Regions from separate parts of the Caldanaerobacter subterraneus subsp. tengcongensis MB4 genome, predicted to be linked through region 1. Evidence: a T-box and tRNA genes for the amino acid it is inferred to sense, from the RefSeq annotation. Region 1 holds a T-box; the other holds one or more tRNA genes.
What was found. The T-box of region 1 lies ahead of leuS (leucine--tRNA ligase). A T-box ahead of a tRNA ligase gene usually reads a tRNA of that ligase, here a tRNA-Leu.
Positions count from the first base shown of each region.

Region 2: it has a tRNA-Leu gene. The T-box ahead of leuS (leucine--tRNA ligase) is inferred to sense a tRNA for this amino acid. The anticodon was not compared.

Region 1 covers NC_003869.1:339,155-343,657, reverse strand. Annotated here, with positions in the region: gene leuS (leucine--tRNA ligase) at 1-2,311, opposite strand, end outside; T-box leader at 2,362-2,574, opposite strand; gene TTE_RS01550 (RNA polymerase sigma factor) at 2,700-3,188, shown strand; gene TTE_RS01545 (PD40 domain-containing protein) at 3,191-4,503, shown strand, end outside.
Region 2 covers NC_003869.1:2,322,169-2,326,671, forward strand. Annotated here, with positions in the region: gene TTE_RS11625 (ComEC/Rec2 family competence protein) at 1-132, opposite strand, end outside; gene TTE_RS11630 (DUF3006 domain-containing protein) at 139-366, opposite strand; gene TTE_RS11635 (ISLre2 family transposase) at 661-2,064, shown strand; tRNA gene TTE_RS11640 (tRNA-Leu) at 2,214-2,303, shown strand; tRNA gene TTE_RS11645 (tRNA-Met) at 2,308-2,384, shown strand; tRNA gene TTE_RS11650 (tRNA-Met) at 2,390-2,466, shown strand; gene TTE_RS11655 (recombinase zinc beta ribbon domain-containing protein) at 2,468-3,064, opposite strand; gene TTE_RS13965 (hypothetical protein) at 3,265-3,408, shown strand; gene TTE_RS14510 (hypothetical protein) at 3,547-3,681, shown strand.

The sequences.
Region 1 (4,503 bases):
GAGCCTTGCTTCTAACCTTTCCGTTTACCTGAATAGCAATTTCTATCATGTCTCTTTCAAGGGCTTTTTCGTCCCACTCAGGCCACTTCTGATTGAAAACAGAATATTCATACCCCAGTCTTTCCCACATCTCTTCAGAGAAATGGGGCGCAAAGGGCGCCAGGATTTTTACAAAATCTCTTACCACATCTTCATAAAATTTCATGTTCTTTACTTCAACCTCATTTTCATATTTGTACAAAGCATTTACAAGTTCCATTATTCTCGCTATAGCAGTGTTGAACTCAAATTTATCGGCATCCAATGTCACGTGTTTTATAGTGTAATGTCTCACATAGTTCAATTCTTTTTCCGCATCTTCCATTTCTTCTTTTGTCTTCCCTGGATTTTGTCTGGTCTCAATAAATTTTTCTATAAACCTCTCCACCCTATTGACAAATCTAGCAATAGCCTTTATTCCTTCATCGCTCCATGGTCCGCCCTCTGAGTAAGAGAAGCCAAACATTAGATACAGCCTAAATACATCTGAACCGTACTGTTTAATATAGTCATCCGGCGAAATAACATTCCCTCTTGATTTGCTCATTCTGCTGCCATCCGGCCCTAAAATCGTCCCCTGATGCACAAGTGAAAGGAAAGGTTCATCAAAATTAAGGTATCCCAGATCTCTTAAAACTTTCGTTATAAACCTCGAATACAAAAGGTGCATAGTGGCGTGCTCTGCTCCACCTACATATTTATCTACTGGAAGCATTTTGTTTATCCACTCTTTATTAAAAGGCTCTTTATCGTTTTTATTGTCAGGGTATCTCAAGTAATACCAAGAAGAATCTACAAAAGTATCAAGAGTATCAGGATCTCTTAAAGCCGGACCTCCGCACTTAGGGCAGGTGACATTCATAAAACCTGCATGCTTTTTAAGAGGAGATTCTCCTGTTGGCTCAAACTCAACATCATATGGCAAAAGTACAGGTAAATCCTCTTCTGGCACAGGCACTATTCCACAGCGTTCGCAGTGGATTATAGGAATGGGAGCTCCCCAGTACCTCTGTCTGGACACAAGCCAGTCCCTCATCCTATAATTTACTTTAAACTCTGCTTTCCCTTCTGCTTTCAACTTTTCGACTATTTTGACTCGCGCTTCCTCAGATGTCATCCCCGTAAATTCTTCGCTATTTACTAAAATTCCATATTCCACAAAAGGCAAACTGTCGTCTACATCTCCAACTCCTTTTATAACTCTTTTTATAGGCAGATTGTATTTTGTCGCAAATTCATAGTCTCTTTCATCATGACCAGGAACTCCCATAACACATCCAGTACCGTAAGTTACAAGCACATAATCCGCTATCCAAATAGGGAGTTTTTCACCTGTCAGCGGATGAATCGCGTACGCTCCTGTAAACACTCCTGTCTTTTCCTTTTCTGTTGAAAGCCTCTCAATCTCACTCTGCTTTTTGGCATACTCTTTGTATTCTTCCACAGCCTCTTTATATTCCTCTGTAGTAATCAAATCCACCAATTCATGCTCAGGAGCCAATACCACATAAGTTGCTCCAAACAGCGTATCTGCCCTTGTGGTAAAAACTCTAAAAGACAAGTCTTTCCCATCAATTTTAAACTCTATCTCTGCGCCCTCAGATTTTCCAATCCAGTTCCTCTGCATCATTTTAGTTTTTTCAGGCCAATCAAGATCATCTAATTTTTCTAAAAGTTCTTCCGCATAGGCAGTTATTTTGAAAAACCACTGAGTAAGCTCTTTCTTTGTAACTTCAGTTCCGCACCTTTCGCATTTCCCATCAATTACCTGTTCGTTTGCAAGAACAGTCTGGCAGCTGGGACACCAGTTTACAGGCGCTTTCTTTCTGTAGGCAAGACCTGCTTCATAAAGTTTTAAGAAAATCCACTGAGTCCATTTATAGTACTCTGGCAGACAGGTTATAATCTCATAGTCCCAGTCAAAAGTGACTCCCATTTCTCTGAGTTGTCTTTCCATGGTCCTTATGTTTTCCATTGTCGAGTCATAAGGGTGTATGCCTGTCTTTATGGCATAATTTTCAGCAGGAAGGCCAAAGGCGTCAAACCCCATAGGGTGGAATACTTCATAGCCCTGCATCCTCTTCATTCTTGCCCATGAATCTGTAGGACCGTAATTATACCAGTGACCTATGTGCAATTTTGCCCCTGAAGGGTACGGAAACATCTCTAAACAATAAAGCTTTTTGTCCACATTTTCAGGATTAAACTTGTAAAGTTTTGTCTCTTCCCAGATTTTCTGCCATTTCCTATCAATCTCCACTGAATACGCCATATCCTCCACCTCTACTTTTTAATTTTTCCATTAAAAAAAGCCTTTCATCTCAAAGAGACGAAAGACCCACATCTTCCGCGGTACCACTCTTTTTGGCGCAAAAGCGCCCTCTCAAAGCCTGTAACGGCGGCAAGCCGTGCGCACCTACTTATTTCAGTGCGCCTGCTCTGCGGCGAGTTTCAGCAAGTCAGGCTGCCGTTTCGCACCTGCCAACGACTCTCTGAAAGCCCTCATTGCCTACTGCTCCGCTTCATCGCATTTACAAATTGATTTGTACATTATTTTATTATAAAACTAAAATAAATGCAAGGGTATTGTTACCTTTTGTGTAGATTTTCGTCTATAAAGGTGGGAGGAGTCAATAAAGGAGAGAAGGGAGGCCAAATTTGTGCCAGAAAGCTTTATTGAATTTTATGAGAAAAACTTTGACGATGTGTACCGGTACGTATATTTTAAAGTTGGCAACAAATGGGATGCAGATGACATTGTAAGTGAAACTTTTCAAAAAGCCTTTGAAAAGTACAATACAGTAAAATCAAACTCAAAGGCATGGATTTTTTCTATAGCCCGAAATACTGTGACAGACTATTACAGAATGAGGAAAAACCTAGTATCAGAAGAACTCATTATGGAGCATTTTTATCCTGATGTATTTGAAGACAAATTGGAAAGGGAAGTAGAATTAGATTGTTTGAAAAAGTCCCTTTATTCCCTTTCAAAAGAAGAAATAGAAATTGTAAATTTAAAATACTTTGCAAACATGACACACAGAGAAATTTCTCAATTAATTGAAAAAACAGAAGAAGCGGTAAAAGCGCAGGCTTATAGAATAATTCAAAAATTGAAAAATCTTGTAATAAAATGTTTGGAGGGATGAAAATGGACGAAAAGAGAATAGAGGAAAATCTCAATAGGCTAAAAGAACTAATTCCTGTAAATTACCAGCTCAAAGAATCTCTTAAAAAAAGATTTAAAAGAAACAGATGGAAAAAGATAGGTGTAGCAATCATAGCAGCTGCTGCAATACTTTTAATGGTGTTTTCTTTCGGCATCAAGAACTTGCAAGATAATTTAATAACAAAAGTAAATGCAGAAGAATTAAAAATTATAAATCAAATATCTTTTATAAGTTTAGGAAATATAAATGCTGGAAAAATAGCAGAATATAATGGGACTATATATATACCCTTATATGACAAAGGTATATACAAGTACGATAATAAAGGCTTTAAAAAAATAATAGATAAAACTTCCGGTGAAGTTGGCATTTCACCAGATGGAACAAAATTAGTATTCACAACAAGAACATCTGATGGTAAAAACGCAATTTACATTAAAGATTTAAAGACTGGAAAAGAAACTAAAATAATCGAAAGCAAAGATAGAGATACTTATTATAGCGACCCAGGTTTTTCACCAGATGGGAATAAAGTAATTTACACTGAACAAATAATTGTTCCAAGAGAAACCCATGGTTTTGAGGTAAAAGAAAGTAATATTAATGCAATAGATTTAAAAAGCTTAAAAGTCACTAAATTAGCAGATGGAAGCTGTGGATCTTTTGTAAAAACTGAAGATGCCATAGTCTTTGAAAGGGATAATAAAATAATTTATAAAAACCTAAAAGACGGCAGCGAAAAAATAATTGATGAAGGCAAAAATCCTTCTGTATCTCCAAATGGTTACTATATAGCATATGAGAAATATGAACCTAAAAAAGAAAAAGTAGAGGATATGAATGTTACAGTAAGCATGAATAACATTTGGATAGCAGACGCCGCATCTTTCACAACCAAAAAACAAGTGACGCTAAATGTGCCAAAGCGCATACCCCCAGAAGTACTTAAAGAAAAAATACAAAACTACGTAACAAGCAGTTTATACACTTATTACTGGCCTGTATGGAGTAGTGATTCAAAAAGCATTTTCGTCCTGAAAAATCTAAACGAGGATATAAGAGGAAATACAATGCAACTTATGAAGATTGAGTTAAGTAGAGAAGAATTGACCCCCGAAGAAGTGGTAAAGAAATTCTTGCAAGCAATAATAGTAAGAGATGAAGATTTCGCAAGGGTACTAATGAAAAATCCTCCTCAGATGATGACAATGTCAAACCCTCATCCTGTAGCCTATGAAATATTAGGCTCAGGTACAGAAGACGGCAAACCTTATGTAGATGCGTCGTTAACCTA
Region 2 (4,503 bases), 710 kb from region 1:
GCAATTGTCGGTAATTGAGTCATAAGATTTCTGAGCATTTGAAAACTCACTGTGTGGAAAAGACGTACATCCTGAAAAAGTAAATATTAAAAGCATTACTGTAAAAAGTGCTGCTACCTTTAGTCTAAACATGTGCTACTATTCCTCCTCTGTAAAAAGCTCATCTGCAAGCTTTTCAATCCTTTCCTTCTTTCTTTTTGTCTCTTCTTCATCTACCATAACTTCAAATTTAATTACATCTCCTTCCTTTACGTTTAATGGAAGAAGAACTTTTGGAAAATTAAAGGTTTTATTTTTATACTCTATTACTGCCCATTCCTCTTCAAACCGATCTACTATACAATATTTAGAATTTTCATCACACACGTTTATCCCTCCATATTACACTAAATAATTTACTGACACTAGTTCTGTTTGAGTGTAGAGAAAAAAGTGAAAAATTTCTTGTGACCACATAGATTTTTCTATAATAATTATAAACTCCTGTCTCACTTAATTCAAAGGCAGAAGCAAACTCATGCCTTTATTCATAACAAACAGGAGCTTTGGAGAAACATAGTGTAAAATTATCGTAGGATTTTTTGAGTGAAAAAAACAAGAGACAACCCCTGTGATAAAATAGAACTTGGAAACAAAACATCACAGAAAGGGGTGTCTCTTGTGAAAAAACATATCTTTGAGGATATTATACTACAAAATGCTCTAAATTTCACTGAGGAAGTAGTAGAAATTTTTGGTGATTTGTTAAACAAAGGAATGAATATTACAGAGCTTGTAGCAAGGATAAAGGAACTCACGGACAAACTAGGTAGAGGGGCAATAGAAGCAATTATTGAAGAGTTAGATAGGATAATAAAAGAAGACAAGAGAAGGAAAGAAAAATGGGTAGTAGAGAGGAAAGATAAAAAGAGATTAACGACAGTCCTTGGGGATATTGAATATGAGAGGACATATTACAAATCTAAAGAGGATGGGAGATATACATATTTGGTGGATGATGCATTAGAGATAGGACGGCACGATAGGATAGAAAAGGGAGTAAAGATAAAGTTAGTAGAAAACGCAATAGAAGAATCATATGAGAGAAGTAGTAAAAAAGCATGTCCAGAGGAGTTAAGTAAACAGACGGTATTAAATGCAATAAGGGAAATAGGGGAAGTAGAAGTAAAGAGAGAAATAAAAGAAAAGAAAGAAGTAAGGGTTTTATACATAGAGGCAGACGAGGACCATGTACCTTTACAGGACGGGAGAGATGAAACTCCACGATTAGTATACATACATGAAGGTAGAGAAGAGAAAAACGGAAGGAACGTACTGAAGAATGTCTATTACAAAGCATATGTAGGAGAGAAACCTGAAGACATATGGATAGATGTAGCAAATTACATAGAAGACAATTACAAAGAAGAGAAGATAGAGAAGATATACATAGCAGGAGATGGGGCACCGTGGATAAAAGAGGGATTAAAATGGATATTAAAATCAAGGTTTGTACTAGACAGATATCATTTAAACAAATACGTATTAAAAGCTACATCAAAAGAGCCAAAGTATAGGGATAAGATATGGAGAGCAATAAATGAAGGGGATAAAGAAAGAGTAAAGAAGGTATTTGATGAGTTAATAAAGGCAGCAGAGGAAGAGAGAGAGAAAGAGAAGATAAAAGAAGCAAAGAAATACATACTAAACAATTGGGAAGGGATAAAAATATACAACGAAGACGAAGATGTAATAGGGTGCAGTGCAGAAGGACATATAAGCCATGTATTTTCAGCAAGACTAAGCAGGAATCCATTAGGGTGGAGCAGAGAAGGATTAAAACTAATGGCGAAATTAAGGGTATTTAGCAAGAATGGAGGAGACTTAAGAGAAGTAGAATGGGGCAAGAAAAAGAATATAAATGCAGGAAGTTACAAATTAACGAAGAAGCAAATAAAAGAAGCGGTAAGGAGAGTTAAAACGTCTACAAATGAAAAGATAAACAATATTACAGTTTTGAATATAGGGAAAGTAACGCCAATATATAGGGTTTTAAGAGCATTAAAATATGCACAAGTTATATAAAAAAGCATGATAAGTTGAAGGCTGAAATTAACTAAGTTTCAGGGGTTGTCTTAAAAAAATCCTACAGTATCTTGACACTATCTTGGAGAAAATAACTATTGACTTAAAAAAGCTTATATAATATAATTAATACTGTCCAAAGGGATTCCGCCGGAGTGGCGGAACTGGCAGACGCACAGGACTTAAAATCCTGGGGGCTGAATAAGCCCGTACCGGTTCAAGTCCGGTCTCCGGCACCACTGTCGCGGGGTGGAGCAGTCCGGTAGCTCGTCGGGCTCATAACCCGGAGGTCGTGGGTTCAAATCCCACCCCCGCAACCAAACATGGCGGCGTAGCTCAGGTGGCTAGAGCATGCGGTTCATACCCGCAGTGTCGGTGGTTCGAATCCACTCGCCGCTACCATCTATGCGCAAACTGTATCGTCTACCGAAAGCCTGAAATGTGCTTCAATTCTATCACGGTAGACGATTATTTTATTGATATATGTTGGTAAAATTTGCTTAATTTTGTGAGGGTCACCCGCTTCCAACACTTCTTTGTCTTTTAAAAGGTACTGTATTATTTTTTCTTCTGTTATAGAGGAAGTGTCGGGCAAGCTGTTCATTTCTTTTATTCTCACTTCTATTTCTGCTTTCTGTTGCTCTAATTCTGTTAATTTTTCATAGAGGCTGGAATGGAAGTAGCCTTTTGCTATTACATCTACAATTGAACTTATGCTTTTTTTGATTTCTTCATACCGCCTTGAGAGCTTTTTCTTTTCTTCGTCTCTTTCCGAGATAAGTTTTTTATTTTCCTCATTTAATCTTTCAACAAGCTTTGGTAATGCATCTTCAGAAAAGACTCTTTGAAGAAGTTCATCTATGACGTACTGCTCTATCATCTCTTTGTTTACGTCTTTGTTGTCACAAGCCTTCTTTTTGCTTTTATTGTTGCAGCGGTAGTATGTATATTGACCTTTACTGAGGGTACCAACCATGGACAAACCACACACACACCGCACTCTATAAGCCCTGAAAGAAGATAGATTCTCTGCGCTGTATAGCTGGTCTGCTGCTTTTTGTTTTTCTCCATTCTCTTCTGTACTTCTCTAAAATCGAATAAACCATTTCAGGGCTTGTAGGAATAGAACTTCCATTAAAAAAGAGATCGTTCTCTAGGATAAGCTCCATACTCTATCTTTATTTTTCAGGAGGTGGTTTTATGCAGCTTACTGAAAGGGATTTGAGGATTTTGTACTGGATAAACAGAATGAAGTATGTAACAGTTAACCAGGTTTCCAAAAAGTTTAAAGTAGGTGTAAAAGCTTCATACAGGAGGCTGAAAAAACTTTGCACAAATATTTAAGCGAGGGCTTAAGGATGAATAGCAGAGAATTTACACAGGCAGGATGTACCGGTATCAGCTGAGCTTTTATCGTCGCTCATAGGAACAAAAGATGACATAACCATTACCATGCAGGTTAATGAGATTTCCCCTACTGGGATGGGAACAGTTAAAGAAGAGAAAAGCTTTATTGTTCATCCCGATGAAATAAAGAGGCTTAAAAGAGGAGACGCTTTTGTAGTTAAGAAATTTCCTGATTTTTTCGTAGAAAAGGTCTGTGTGAGGAAGATATGATGGAATTTTTGTAATTGTGAGAGATTAATACTCTGCTTGTTCATAGGAGAAGCAGTCTAAAGTGAACTTTCTATTAAAATCTGTTTAAAAAATTTAAAGCCGAGCATTGTATAGAGTTAAGAAAATTGTACTGTAAAGTTTCGTTAAAATTCTATACAATAAAAAAGAACTTTTAACTATTCCAAAAACTCTGCAAAAGAGGTGTCGCTTTTTAGCATACCTGGACACATAGAGGAACAGGTAGTCAGTAAATTTCGAATATGCGGTAGTATCCTGTAGTAGAAGTAAGAACAACCGTGGTCAACATTATAAAGAAACAAGAAAAAATTAGGAATAACGATATACAAAACAAATAAATAAACTACCGTGGTAGCCAAAAGGTAGCAGTAAGCAAGAGCAGGACAATACCTTTAAGTCACAAATAAAAAATTGCACAGCCCGCAGCAGAGGAAACAGCAATATATCAACTATTTCTTCATCAAATACTTTTCGAAGTCTACCATATTGGTATTATGAAGAACCTAGTAAAGCGTAGATAAAACAAAAGTAATAAAAGATTAACTAATAGTAACATCAACAACAAGGGTAAAATTAATTTGCTCTATATCCTAGTGATGCGTGATATAAAAAGATGACATTATGAAATCTTTATAAGTTTTTACATGTTTCGATAGAGAAATTTTAAGAAAGCAAGCTGAGGTAGTTTTTATGGATATTTCATGGCCTATAAAGAGGCAAAAAGTTTTTGTCGTCGATCTCCAATAATGCAAAAATTCTTGGAGAACGACGACAATTTTATTTTTTGGTTTTATTAAGGTAATT